Acidicapsa ligni: one gene and its partners. The protein of the gene in region 2 interacts with the protein of the main gene of each other region in a pairwise test. Links are inferred from orthologs where the notes say so. Each region holds a gene or a part of one and is shown on either strand. Other genes may lie near its edges.

The links. Proteins that work in one complex are often made in the same cells at the same time.
Region 1: the proteins of OHL19_RS06735 (region 2) and ftsZ interact in binary tests that used the Escherichia coli proteins (3 or more experiments, as listed by UniProt). The link is inferred for Acidicapsa ligni from one-to-one orthologs.
Region 3: the proteins of OHL19_RS06735 (region 2) and ftsA interact in binary tests that used the Escherichia coli proteins (3 or more experiments, as listed by UniProt). The link is inferred for Acidicapsa ligni from one-to-one orthologs.

What each region holds. Positions count from the first base shown.
Region 1 is NZ_JAGSYG010000002.1:373,781-376,740, forward strand. It holds ftsZ (cell division protein FtsZ), read left to right. Parts: upstream 1-712; coding sequence 713-2,209; downstream 2,210-2,960. Other genes in the region: ftsA (cell division protein FtsA), read left to right, coding at 1-643; OHL19_RS07905 (penicillin-binding transpeptidase domain-containing protein), read left to right, coding at 2,514-2,960. UniProt on the Escherichia coli protein: Essential cell division protein that forms a contractile ring structure (Z ring) at the future cell division site. The regulation of the ring assembly controls the timing and the location of cell division.
Region 2 is NZ_JAGSYG010000002.1:67,077-75,269, forward strand. Bases 3,107-5,928 are described here. They hold OHL19_RS06735 (rod shape-determining protein), read left to right. Parts: upstream 3,107-3,896; coding sequence 3,897-4,961; downstream 4,962-5,928. Other genes in these bases: OHL19_RS06730 (ABC transporter permease), read left to right, coding at 3,107-3,790; mreC (rod shape-determining protein MreC), read left to right, coding at 5,171-5,928. In the rest of the region: OHL19_RS06725 (aldehyde dehydrogenase family protein), read right to left, coding at 1-1,058; more of OHL19_RS06730, read left to right, coding at 1,307-3,106; more of mreC, read left to right, coding at 5,929-6,475; rod shape-determining protein MreD, read left to right, coding at 6,478-6,999; mrdA (penicillin-binding protein 2), read left to right, coding at 7,092-8,193. UniProt on the Escherichia coli protein: Forms membrane-associated dynamic filaments that are essential for cell shape determination. Acts by regulating cell wall synthesis and cell elongation, and thus cell shape.
Region 3 is NZ_JAGSYG010000002.1:372,501-375,318, forward strand. It holds ftsA (cell division protein FtsA), read left to right. Parts: upstream 1-714; coding sequence 715-1,923; downstream 1,924-2,818. Other genes in the region: OHL19_RS07890 (cell division protein FtsQ/DivIB), read left to right, coding at 1-699; ftsZ (cell division protein FtsZ), read left to right, coding at 1,993-2,818. UniProt on the Escherichia coli protein: Essential cell division protein that assists in the assembly of the Z ring. May serve as the principal membrane anchor for the Z ring.

The DNA of each region.
Region 1 (2,960 bases), 300 kb from region 2 along the record:
GATTGCCGCGGCTGAGGCTACGCTGACTGCAGATGAGCGCGAACTGGGCGTCTGCGTGCTGGATATTGGTGCGCATTCAACTGAGTTGGTGGTGTTTTTTGAAGGGGCTGTGGCACATACGGGGAGCATCCCGTTTGGCGGGCAGCACTTTACGAACGATCTGGCGGTTGTGTTGCAGATGCCGGTGGCGCATGCGGAGCAGCTCAAGTTGCGTCATGGACATGCGGTGGTGACGGCGGTTCCGCAGTTGGATGAGATTGAGATTCGCAATCCGAATCCGACGATGATCCGGCATCGGATGGTGGCTGAGATTCTGGAGCCGCGGGCGCGAGAGCTATTTGACATGGTGCGGCGCAGTTTGCGCGATGGCGGAGTGTTGGGTGCTCTGGGCGCGGGGTGCGTGCTTACGGGCGGTGCATCGACACTGCCAGGGCTGCTGGATGTGACGGAAAGCATTCTGCATGTGCGAGCGCGGATTGGACATCCGGTGCAGTTGTCGAGGATGCCGAGTGAGTTGACGCATCCGGCGTATGCCACGCTTGTTGGGATGCTGCTGTACGCGCATCGCAAGAGGGTTACGAAGACCGCGGAAAACAATAGTCTGCGTGCGAAGTTGCGCGCTATTTTTGCAGCCAGTTTGTAGTATCAGTATTGACAGGGGACGGAGGCAACTTTGATGGAACCAACGATGGATCCAATGGAGCGGGCGGGGATGATTCAGCCTGAGGCGGGCGAGACTGAGGCGATTCGAATTCAGTTTCACGATGAGGTTCCGCATGGAGCGCGCATCAAGGTGATCGGCGTGGGCGGCGGCGGTGGAAACGCTGTGAATCGCATGATTTCTGCCGGGGTTGAAGGTGTTGAGTTTATTACGGCCAACACGGATGTTCAGGCGCTGAAGTTATCGCAGGCTCCGGTGAAGTTGCAGCTTGGGGTGCGGCTGACTTCCGGGCTGGGCGCGGGCGCGAATCCGGATGTGGGCAGGCGTGCGGCATTGGAAGATTCGGACAAGATCATCGAGGCGCTTGAAGGCGCGGACATGGTGTTCGTCACGGCTGGCCTGGGTGGAGGCACGGGTACGGGCGCGGCTCCGGTGATTGCTTCGCTGGCCAGCGAGATGGGGATTTTGACTGTCGCTGTGGTCACACGGCCTTTTGCCTTTGAGGGCAAGCGGCGCTTGCAGCAGGCGGAGCGTGGAATGGCTGAGCTGCTGGAGTCGGTGGACACGATGATCGTGATCCCGAATGAAAAGCTGCTGGCGGTGGCCAAGGATGCCGGGTTCTTTGAGAGCTTCAGGATTGCGGACGATGTGCTGCGGCAGGGCGTGCAGGGCATTTCGGACATTATTACGATTCCGGGTATCATCAATCGCGATTTTGCCGATGTAAAGACCACGATGGCCGGTATGGGGCACGCGGTGATGGGCACGGCGGTTCGTTCGGGTGAGAATCGGGCGATCGAGGCGGCCCAGGCGGCGATGGCTTCTCCAATGCTGGAAGAGGGCGCAATCGACGGGGCGCGCGGGATTTTGATCAACATTACGGGATCGAGTTCGCTGAAGCTTTCTGAGGTGAATGCAGCCTCTTCGCTGATCCAGACATCGGCACATGAGGATGCAAATATTATCTTTGGCGCGGTACTGGACGAGAAGATGGGCGAGGAAGTGAAGATTACCGTGATTGCTACGGGCTTCCGCGACCAGATGCCGGAACGGCGTTCGCGCATGCTGGATGTGGCGTCGACGCCGGTGGTTTCGGTGCCTGTGGTAGCTCCGGATCATTGGATGAAGGAAGCAAATCCGGATGCGTTTCGGGCTCCGCTTCGATTTATGAGTGAGGCTGAGGAATCGATTGAGCCTGCGGCTGGCTCCGAGACGCTTGCTTCGTATGTGCCTCAGGTTCAATCGGTTGCGACCGAAGCGACTCCGATGTACAAGGCCGAACCGGCGATTGCCGAGGTGACTCTGCATGAAGCGGAGATGATTACGGAATTTGTACCGCAGCCGCCTCGATTTGCAGAGCTGGCTGAAGCTCCGGCGTATGCACCGTTGCCACGGGATTATCCGACGGACATGCGGGCTTTTTCAGGAGCCGGTGAAGCGGGCCGAATGCCAAGCGCGGGATCTGCGATCTTTGCCCAGCCGGAAGAGTCGGAGCACCAGGATCTGGATGTGCCTGCGTTTTTGAGACGGGGACAGTTTCAAGACTGATGTTTTCCAACTTGGATCAAGTTGGATTGGAATGAAAAATTGAACTGAAAAGAGGATTGCGCTCGTGATGCTTCCTCTATAAAGTTCGTTTAAGCCTGAAAGTGGGTTTGTTAAGTCCAACAGAACGTGGCGAGAAGTCCGCGCATGTACAGGATTTAATTGTGAAGGTTTGTTAAGCTGGTATTGGCAAAGGAATCAACCCTTCGCAATTTTTAAACAGGCAGTACACCGCCCCCGGCAATGATGAGCACGCATGGAACGCCTGCCGCGGACGAGAATTTGGATTTCAAGGATGTTGTCCCGGATGAAAAAACTTCTCTCGTGCGTTGCCTTTGCGGCCATGGTTTGTGGCGTAGTTCCCGGCTCACTTCGGATGGCGTCCGCAGTGGATGTGCCGAGGAATGTTCATCATGCCCGGACGACTCATGCTCATATTGTTGAGCGTCATGGCGTTCATGGGACATCGGCGCATCGGGTGGCAGGAAGTACTGCGGCGGGACACGCGAAGACGGCACATCTATCGGCACATGCTGGTACTCGGGGAGTTGCGACGGTGGTGGGTACCGGCCGTCGTGGACGCGTGCGCCGGACGACTTTGAGTGTTCGCGGGCATCGCTCATACGAGCGGTTTACTGCCAGTTCGTTTTCCAATACCCAGGGCGATGGCGACATTACGGCAGGGGAAGACCCGACGATTCGCGCGGCTGCGATTGAAGCGCTGGGCAATATGAACGGCACGGCGGTGGTGATC
Region 2 (8,193 bases):
CCGGTGAGGATCTTTGCGCCTTCGGCTTCGGCGATGGCTACGTATTTGGTGGATGTTGCGATCTGGTCGGAGTTGACCTGGGGGCCTACTTCGATGCCTTCTTCGAGGCCGTTGCCGACTTTGAGAGCGGCTGCGCGGGCTACGAGTTTCTGCGTGAATTCGGCGGCGATGGACTTGTGCAGGAGGATGCGGCTGGTGGCTGTGCAGCGCTGGCCGGTGGTGCCGAATGCTCCCCAGAGCGCGCCTTCGAGGGCTAGTTCGAGGTTGGCGTCGTCCATGACGATCATGGCGTTTTTGCCGCCCATTTCCAATGAGACTGGCTTGAAGTTGGCGGAGGCGCGCTGGCCGATGATGGAGCCTACGGCGCTTGATCCGGTGAAGCTGATGGCGCGGACGTCGGGGTGCTCGACGAGCGGTGCTCCGGCCTCGGGACCGAAGCCGCTGACGATGTTGATTACCCCTGCGGGGACGCCTGCGTCGATGAGGGTCTGGACGAGGTTGTAGGTGGAGAGTGGTGTGTCCTCGGCGGGCTTGATGACGCAGGTGTTGCCGGAGACGAGGGCGGGGAAGAGCTTCCACGAGGGGATGGCCATGGGGAAGTTCCAGGGGGCGATCATGCCGACGACGCCGACGGGCATGCGGACGGACATGGCGAATTTGTTGGCGAGTTCGGAGGGCGTGGTCTGGCCGAAGAGGCGTCGGCCTTCGCCGGCGACGTAGTAGGCTTCGTCGATTGCTTCCTGGACGTCGCCACGGGTTTCGGCGAGGACTTTGCCCATTTCGCGGGTCATTTCGCGGGCGAATTGTTCTTTGCGTTCGGCGAGGAGCTGGCCTGCGCGATAGAGGATTTCGGCGCGCTTGGGAGCGGGGACGAGGCGCCAGGTGGCGAAGGCTTTTTTGGCGGCGGCTACGGCGAGGGCGACGTCTTCGGCATTCGATGAAGGGAAGGTGCCCAGGATGTCGGAGTGATCGGCGGGGTTGATGTTCTGGAAGGTCTTACCGCTTACGGAGGGCAGCCATTGGCCGCCGATGAGGTTTTGATATTGCTTGTGTGCCACGGGTGCCTCGCTTTGTTTTCTGAAAAGGCTATTGATAGGCCACATGCGCAGGCAGGGGCCGACCTTTCAGCTTATCGCATAAAGCTTTGTCCATTTATGGACGGGCGTTTTCAATTATGGACAGATGTCGTGGATTCGCGGATGTTTGGGGCGGTGCATTTGCTTGAGAATGTGGAAGTTGCCCGATAAACTGATTGGCAGGTGACGTGCCGTTTGGTGGCAGGGCATTCAGTTTCAGGAGGATTTCAATGCAGACCCTGTTCTACGATTTGAGCTATGCTTTGCGGCAGTTACGGAAGACACCGGGGCTGGCGCTGCTGGCTATTTTGACCCTGGCCCTGGGAGTCGGGGCGAACACGGCGATCTTCACGGTGATTGAAAATGTTCTGCTGCGGCCGTTGCCTTATGCGAATTCAGATCGCCTGCTTTATATCGGGCCTGGGGACAAGACGGGTTTCGCGACTACTTCGTGGTTGAACTACCGCGATATTCGCAATCAGTCGCAGCAGCTTGAGGCGGTGGCGGGCTACTCCGAGGATATTGGGGTGGTTGAAGGGCATGACAGCTCGCAGAGCGTGGTTGCGCCGCGTATCACTACGAATCTGATTGCCATGCTTGGCGCAAAGCCTTTGCTGGGGCGCTCTTTTACCGAGGCTGAGGGACAGGCTGGCGGTCCGCAGGTGGTGATGCTTTCCGAGGGGATCTGGCGGCAGGTTTTTCACGCCGACTCGGGCATCGTTGGGACGGCGATCAAGGTCAGCGGCAAGTCCTACACCGTTATTGGAGTCATGCCGGATTCGTTTCGCTTTCCTGAGCAGGTGGGGCCGGAGATGAGCAAAGGTGTATGGCTGCCGGTGCAGCCCACGGCGGAGATGCTGAAGGATCGGGGCTATCACTTTTTCAATGTCGTGGGTGAGCTGCGTCCGGGGATCAGCACGGCCCAGGAGCAGGGTGAGCTGGATTCGATTGCGGCGCATATTGCGAAGACCGATTCTGGAAATTCTTATGCGTTTCGCGCAACGCTATATCAGGAGGTGTTGACGGGGTCGATGAAGCCTGTGCTCTATGCGTTGTTTGCCGCGCTGGCGCTGGTGCTGTTGATTGCCTGTGCCAATGTGTCGAATCTACTGATTGCGCGGTGCCTGGGGCGTCAGCAGGAGTTTGCGGTGCGGGCGGCTCTGGGGGCCGGGCGGGTGCGGTTGATCCGGCAGTTGCTTTCCGAGGGAATTGTATTGAGCCTCTTCGGCTGCTTTGCCGGAGTCATGCTTGCTCAACTGGCTATGATGCTGGTGCATAAGCTGCCGGAGGGAACGATTCCGCGCGCGGAGTCGATCGGCATTCATTGGACGGTGGTGCTGGTGCTGGCGGCGATCGCGATTCTTACGACTTTGCTGTCTTCGCTGCTGCCTGCATTGCTGGTGGCGCGCTCCAATCCGCAGGCGGCATTGCAGGCTGCTTCACGGGGTATTGGTTCACGCACGGTTAGCGGGAAGTTGAGCGGATGGCTGGTGATGGGCGAGGTTGCCCTTTCGGCGCTGCTGCTTGTTGGAACGGGTTTGCTCTTTCACACGCTATGGAATCTTCAACAGTCGCGGCTTGGTTTCGAGGCGGCGCACATTACGGCTTTCAGCGTTATGCCGGAAAATTCCGCGGGTTTTTCCGGGATGACGGTTTCGGAGGATACGGGAAACGCGCCGCCCTCGGTGGCTACGTTGACGTATCGGCCTGTGCTGGAAGCTGTGCGGAGCGTTCCTGGTGTGGAGAGTGCGGCGCTGGTCACGAGTCCGCCTCTTTCGGGCATGGATATCAATACAAGTTTTGAGGTGGTCGGCGAGGCAAAGGATAAGGCAGATAAAAAAGATGGACGCATCTCTGCTGTCAGCGGCGATTATGCGCGCACGATGGGTACGCCGGTTCTGCGAGGCCGGATGATAGACGACAGCGATGTGGCGACTTCTCCTTTTGTCGTGGTGATCAACGACACGCTTGCAAAGAAGTATTTTGCGGGTAAGGATCCGCTGCAAAAGCAGATCGACCTGGGCGGCAAGAATACGGGGATGATCCGGCCGTACACGGTGGTCGGCGTGCTTGCAGACCAGGTGGATACCAGCGTTGGAGGTGATATTCAACCTTTCATCCTGGTGCCGCAGCAGCAGATTCCAACCACGTCACTCTTTTACCAGGCGCTGTTAGAAACGAAGGTAAATTTTGTAGTGAAGACGCGGGGCCAGATACCGGTTGCGGCGGATATGCGTTCGGTTTTCCATCGGGACGCTCCGGGGTTTGCGGTGGATGGATTTCAGACGATGCAGGAGGCGGTGGAGGGTAACACGTTCAGTCAGCGGCTGGGGCTGTACCTGGTGGGTTCCTTCGCGGGGCTGGCGGTGGCCATGGTGATTGCCGGGTTGTATGGGGTGCTGTCTCAACTGGTGAGTTATCGACGGCGCGAAATCGGGGTTCGCATGGCATTGGGTGCGACGCGGGGAAGTGTAGCTCAGCTTATTCTTCGGCAGGGTTTGATCCTGATTGGGGCGGGACTTGGCATTGGTCTTTTGCTGGCGTTTGCAACGGCGCGCCTGGTAAAGGGATTTTTGTACCAAGTGCAGCCATTGGATGCATGGACTTATGCGGCGGTGGTTCTGACGCTCTGTGTGATTGGAGTATTTGCGTCGCTGCTACCGGCGCGCAGAGCTGCTTCGATTGAGCCTATGGAGGCTCTGCGCATGGAATAGCGTGCGATGAGAAAAAGTGATATCACCACATTCCAAGATGGGTTTTTCGCAGCCCGCACTAGCGGCCTGATGGCCTTACAATTAGGCGTAGAGAGTTTATCCAAGAATGTCATCTAACGGTTATCCATCGCGTACATCGCGTTCGCACGGTTTTCGCTCGCTGTTCAGCATGTTTTCGAGTGATCTGGCGATCGATCTTGGCACAGCTAACACCCTCGTTTTTGCGGCGGGTAAAGGAATCGTGGTCAATGAGCCATCGATTGTCGCCATTAACAAAAATACCGGCGAAGTAGAAGCCGTGGGCAAAGAGGCCAAGGACATGCTCGGCAGGACGCCGGGCAATATCGTGGCTATCAAACCGATGAAAGACGGCGTCATCGCGGACTTCAAAGTCACCGAGAAGATGCTGAATTACTTCATCCAGAAGGCGCACAACCGCAAGATGCTGGTGCATCCGCGAATTGTGATCGGTGTGCCTTCAGAGATTACGCAGGTGGAAAAGCGTGCGGTTGAGGATTCGGCGTACCGCGCCAAGGCCAGCGAAGTCTACCTGGTAGAGCAGGCGATGGTTGCGGCAATCGGTGCGGGATTGCCGATTACCGAGGCTTACGGCAACATGGTGGTCGATATCGGCGGCGGAACCAGTGATATCGCGGTGATTTCGCTTTCGGGCATTGTGTATTCGCGGTCGGTTCGCATGGCCGGGAACCAGATGGACGAGGCGATCACCAACTATCTGAAACGCAAGTACAACCTGCTGATCGGTGAGCGTACGGCGGAGCAGATCAAGATCGAACTGGGGTCGGCTTATGTGCTGGACAAGCCGCTGACGATGGAGATCAAGGGGCGCAACCTGATTGAGGGCGTGCCTAAGACGATCACCATCAACGACAGCGAGATTCGCGAGTCGCTGGCGGAGTGCATTGCGGTGATTATCAATGCGATTCGCGTGGCACTGGAGCGGACGCCACCGGAGCTTTCCGCGGATATTTCAGATCGCGGTATTGTGCTGACGGGCGGCGGTGCGTTGATCAAGAATCTCGACAAGCGCATTCGCGAAGAAACGGGCTTGCCGGTTTCGGTAGCGGATGATCCGCTGGCGTCTGTGGTGCTGGGGACGGGGAAGATGTTGTCCGATTTCCGCCTGCTGCGCAAGATCAAGATCGACTAATCCTGACTGGCTGGGCGGGTGAACGGGCTGTGGCCGGTTCACCCGTTAGCCTGAACGAGCGTGGCCTTATTGAGATAGCCCGTATTCAGATTGATTCGGGTGCTCGATGAGTTTATTTGCTTTTGAAGGCAATCGCTGTAAATCGTGATCTTCTGTTATGCAATTGAGGACAGTTTGTCCTTGGTTCAATCCTCCATTCTTGAGTCATCATGGAATCCTTTTTCAGCCGCTATCGCAACCTGATCGTGCTGCTGGCGGCTCTTCTGCTGCAGGTGATCGGGCTGGCGGTGCAGGTGCGCAAACCTGCTCCGATTGCGGGCAGTGCAATGGCGGCGAATTCGCATGAGAATCGCGATGGGAGCGGTGTGCGCCTGATCCGGCTTTGGGCGTCGGGATTGGTGACTCCGTTTGAGCGGGCGATTCATGGGACGAGCTCGGGCGCGAGTGGGCTTTGGGGAAACTATCTCGACCTGCGCCATACGCGTGAAGAGAATAAACAGTTGCAGGAGACGATCGACCGGCTACGGCTGGAGCAGGCTTCGCTGATCGAGGATGCGCGGCAGGGACAGCGGCTACAGGGATTGCTTGGTTTTAGCCAAAGCTATATTTATCAGACGGTTCCGGCGCAGGTGATTGGGACGAGCGGCAGCCTTGTGTCGCGCGTGATTGTGCTGGATAAGGGCTCGCTGGATGGGCTGAAGCCGGATATGGCGGTGATTACTCCGGATGGGATTGTGGGCAAGGTGCGCGATGTGTTTCAACACTCGGCGCAGGTGCTGTTGATCAACGATCAGACCAGCGGGGCTGGGGTGATTCTGGAGACGACGCGTATTCGGGGAATTCTGCGTGGGAATGCGGCGGGGCAGCCTCAGGTGGTTAATATTCTTGCCGATCAGAGGATTCAGCCGGGCGAGAAGGTGCTGACGGCGGGTGGGGATCAGATTTTTCCGCGCGGTCTTCCGGTGGGCGTAGTGGAGCGAGTGGCGCGCGATCCGGACCGGGGATCATTTATCAATGTGATTATCAAGTCGTCGGCAAATTTGCAGCACCTGGATGAGGTGCTGGTGATTACGGCGCTGGATGCGCACCTGTCTCCGCAGCAGATGGCGGATTTGAAGACCAGCGAAGAGTTGAAGGGTGCGGAAGCGGCGGCGGATGCGGAGAGGAAAAAGGCTGCGCTGGAGATGTCGGAGCGGTTGCCGAGTTTGACTGATCCCAATGCTCCGGTTGATCCGAATGCTGCGAAGCAGGGGGCGAATGGGCAGCCGGATTCGGGTGTTCCTGTGCCTCCGCCAACGCCGAAACCACTGCCTGCTGCGCATGCGGATCGATTTTCGCCGGGGTCTACCGGTGCTGGAGCGCCTGCAACGGGAAGCGGCGATGCTGCGGATGGGGATGAGACGTTGACGAAGCCGGTTACGTCTAAGCCTGTTACGACCAAGCCTGCGACTTCTAAACCTGTCACGCCGAAGCCTGTTACACCGAAGCCGGGAACGCAGGGAGGGGATCAGTAGCGATGCAGGTTCTGACACCCGATTACCGACGCGATCTGGAGACTCGCAGTTATCCCATCTATATTTATGTGCTGGTGCCGCTTGCTGCGCTGGTATTGCAGGCGTGGCTGCCGCGGGTACTTCGGAATTATTCGTACTTCGATTTGCCGTTACTGGTGACGATCTACTTTGCGTTGAACAGGCGTAGTCCGATTCATGGATCGTTGCTTGGGGCTGTGCTGGGTATGGCGCAGGATGGGCTGACGCAGGGAGCTATCGGTATTCATGGGATTGCGAATACGATCTGCGGATTTCTTGCTGCTTCGATAGGGGTTCGCATTGTGGTGGAAAACAATGCGATCCGGATGGTGTTGAATTTTTTGCTGGCATTACTTTCCAGCGCGGTGGTGGTCTTTATTACCAGGGTGCTGCTGGGATTGGGTTTGGAGTGGAACTGGCTGGACCAGGTTCTGAAGGCTGTGGGCAATGCGGTGATTGGGCTGGCGGTGTTTCCGTTGCTGGATCGTACGCAGGCCAGGGATTAGGCGACGCAGTGAATCTGGTGTGAGTCTGTTTGAGTAAGGCTGGGCGAATCTGAATTGGCGCTATGTTTTTATAGACGGGATACGGGCGAATTATGGCTTTCGATAAGATCGATCGCGTGAATCGAGATGAGAAGCTGCAGCCGCTGAAGTTGACGGTGGTGCAGTACGGCATTTTGCTCATGATGCTGGTGCTGGTTGGCGGTTTGTGGCGGTTGCAGGTGTTGGGCGGCGATAACTGGCGGGTGCTGGCGGAGCAGAACCGCATTCGCAAAGTTCCGGTGATGGCGGCTCGGGGCAAATTGCTCGATCGCGAAGGCCGCCTGCTGGTGGATAACTATCCTTCGGTCTCGTGCTTTCTTCTTCGGGAACAGAATCGCAATCTGGATGCCGATCTTCCGTTGATCGCGAAGGGGCTGAATCTCGATCTGGACCAGTTGCGGAATACGCTGCATCGCTTCCGGCTGGCTCCGGGGTATCAGCCGATTCCGATCAAGCAGGATATTTCGCCGGATGAGCAAGCGTTCATTGAGGCGCATCGGAATGAGCTTCCTGAGCTGGAGACGGTGGATGAGGAGCGAAGGCTGTATCCGCGCGATGGCTTTGCGGCGCATTTGATCGGGTATGTCGGCGAGGTGAGCGAGGAGATGCTCAACGATCCGAAATACGCCTATTACGAACCGGGCGATGTGGTGGGCCGAGCTGGCGTAGAGCAGACATACGACGAGTTGCTGCGCGGGCAGGATGGCTCGATGGATGTGGTGGTCGACAGCCACGGGCGTGAGGTTGGACGGCAGGGAATTCAATTGGCTACGCCGGGTCAGGATCTGAAGCTGACGCTCGATATCGATATTCAGCGTGCTGCTGAGCTGGCGCTGGGCACGGCCAATGGTGCGGTGGTGGCGATGGATCCGCGCAATGGCGAGATTCTTGCGCTGGTTTCGCATCCGAGCTACGACCCCAATGCTTTTGCGGTGCGTATTGGGCGGTCGGATTGGAACAAGCTGATTACGGATCCGAATCACCCGCTGATGAACAAGGCTATTCAGGATCAACTTGCCCCGGGGTCTACTTTCAAAATCATCATGTCTGTGGCTGGATTGCAGGAGGGGATTGCGCAGAATCTCAAGGTTAATTGCGCGGGCGGCGGCACATTTTTTGGACACTTCTTCAAATGCGACCATCATCATGGTTTGC
Region 3 (2,818 bases), 300 kb from region 2 along the record:
GATGGTGTGATTCTGGATATGCCACCGGCTATGATGGCGCAACATCATTACTCGTTTCCAGTGGTGACAGGGATCGATAGCCAGGACTCGCTGGCGGCGCGGCGGACGCGGATGGCTGTCTATCAGCGCTTTGTTGCCGAGATGGATCAGAACAATCAGCACATGTCGCAGCAGGTTTCGGAGATCGATCTTTCCGACCCCGAGGATTTGCGGGCGACGATGCCGGAGCAGGGGACGGATATTCTGGCTCACTTTGGCGAGGACAAGTTTCAGGAGCGGATGCAGACGTATAAGGCGCATATTGCGGAGTGGCGGCAGCGTTATCCGAAATTGATTGGCGTGGATCTGCGGTATAGCGGAAAGGTTCCGCTGGAGATGGCTTCGGATGTTCCTGGTGCGGAGACGGCGACGGATGGCCCGGCTAAGCCAGCTATTCCTGTTCCTGCGGCGGCAAAGATTGCGAAGTTGCCAGTGAATAAGGCTGCCGCCAGCAAGATAACGGAAAACAGGATAACGGAAAATAAGCCGGTCGAAAACAAGAAGGTAAAGGGCTCCACTCCGTCGCAGGTTTTAGCTGTCAGGAGGGCGACCGAGGCAAAGAAGCGGGCAGCAAAGTTGAAGGCTGAACGGCTGAGATTGGCTCGACAGAAGGCGCATGCGGCTAATCAGAAGCCAGCGGCAAGCGGCGCGAAGGGATAGGGGACGTAAGAACGTATGAGTCAGAAACAGGAAAATCTGATTGTCGTCCTTGATGTGGGCAGCGCCTATACGCGGGTGTTGGCGGCGGACCTGAATGAGGGGGCGCTCCGCTATCGTGCGCACTCCGTGGTGGAGTCTGCGGGGATGCGCAAGGGATTGATCGCGGAGCTTGGTCCGGCGGCTCGGGTGGTGAAGTCGGCCAGCGACCAGGCGGAGCGCACGGTTCGCGTGAATATCGATGAGTGCGTAGTGGGTGTCGGTGGTCCGAATGTGATGGGTGTGAACACCACGGCGGGGCTGAATTTTGGCGCGAAGATGCGCGAGATCAGCCGCGACGATGTGAGTGCCGCAGTGGAGCGGGCACGCGGAGTTTCGCTTCCTCCGGATCGCGAAATTTTGCATTTGCTGACGAGGCAGTTTGTGCTGGATGAGCAGCCGGGGATTCATGACCCTGTGGGCATGGTTGGCAGCCGGCTTGAGGTGGATCTGCATATGTCCACGTGCTCGGGGAGCGCGCAACAGAGCATTATTACCTGCGCGAACCGTGCCGGGCTGGAAGTGACAGATACGGTGTTTGAGGCGATTGCCGCGGCTGAGGCTACGCTGACTGCAGATGAGCGCGAACTGGGCGTCTGCGTGCTGGATATTGGTGCGCATTCAACTGAGTTGGTGGTGTTTTTTGAAGGGGCTGTGGCACATACGGGGAGCATCCCGTTTGGCGGGCAGCACTTTACGAACGATCTGGCGGTTGTGTTGCAGATGCCGGTGGCGCATGCGGAGCAGCTCAAGTTGCGTCATGGACATGCGGTGGTGACGGCGGTTCCGCAGTTGGATGAGATTGAGATTCGCAATCCGAATCCGACGATGATCCGGCATCGGATGGTGGCTGAGATTCTGGAGCCGCGGGCGCGAGAGCTATTTGACATGGTGCGGCGCAGTTTGCGCGATGGCGGAGTGTTGGGTGCTCTGGGCGCGGGGTGCGTGCTTACGGGCGGTGCATCGACACTGCCAGGGCTGCTGGATGTGACGGAAAGCATTCTGCATGTGCGAGCGCGGATTGGACATCCGGTGCAGTTGTCGAGGATGCCGAGTGAGTTGACGCATCCGGCGTATGCCACGCTTGTTGGGATGCTGCTGTACGCGCATCGCAAGAGGGTTACGAAGACCGCGGAAAACAATAGTCTGCGTGCGAAGTTGCGCGCTATTTTTGCAGCCAGTTTGTAGTATCAGTATTGACAGGGGACGGAGGCAACTTTGATGGAACCAACGATGGATCCAATGGAGCGGGCGGGGATGATTCAGCCTGAGGCGGGCGAGACTGAGGCGATTCGAATTCAGTTTCACGATGAGGTTCCGCATGGAGCGCGCATCAAGGTGATCGGCGTGGGCGGCGGCGGTGGAAACGCTGTGAATCGCATGATTTCTGCCGGGGTTGAAGGTGTTGAGTTTATTACGGCCAACACGGATGTTCAGGCGCTGAAGTTATCGCAGGCTCCGGTGAAGTTGCAGCTTGGGGTGCGGCTGACTTCCGGGCTGGGCGCGGGCGCGAATCCGGATGTGGGCAGGCGTGCGGCATTGGAAGATTCGGACAAGATCATCGAGGCGCTTGAAGGCGCGGACATGGTGTTCGTCACGGCTGGCCTGGGTGGAGGCACGGGTACGGGCGCGGCTCCGGTGATTGCTTCGCTGGCCAGCGAGATGGGGATTTTGACTGTCGCTGTGGTCACACGGCCTTTTGCCTTTGAGGGCAAGCGGCGCTTGCAGCAGGCGGAGCGTGGAATGGCTGAGCTGCTGGAGTCGGTGGACACGATGATCGTGATCCCGAATGAAAAGCTGCTGGCGGTGGCCAAGGATGCCGGGTTCTTTGAGAGCTTCAGGATTGCGGACGATGTGCTGCGGCAGGGCGTGCAGGGCATTTCGGACATTATTACGATTCCGGGTATCATCAATCGCGATTTTGCCGATGTAAAGACCACGATGGCCGGTATGGGGCACGCGGTGATGGGCACGGCGGTTCGTTCGGGTGAGAATCGGGCGATCGAGGCGGCCCAGGCGGCGATGGCTTCTCCAATGCTGGAAGAGGGCGCAATCGACGGGGCGCGCGGGATTTTGATCAACA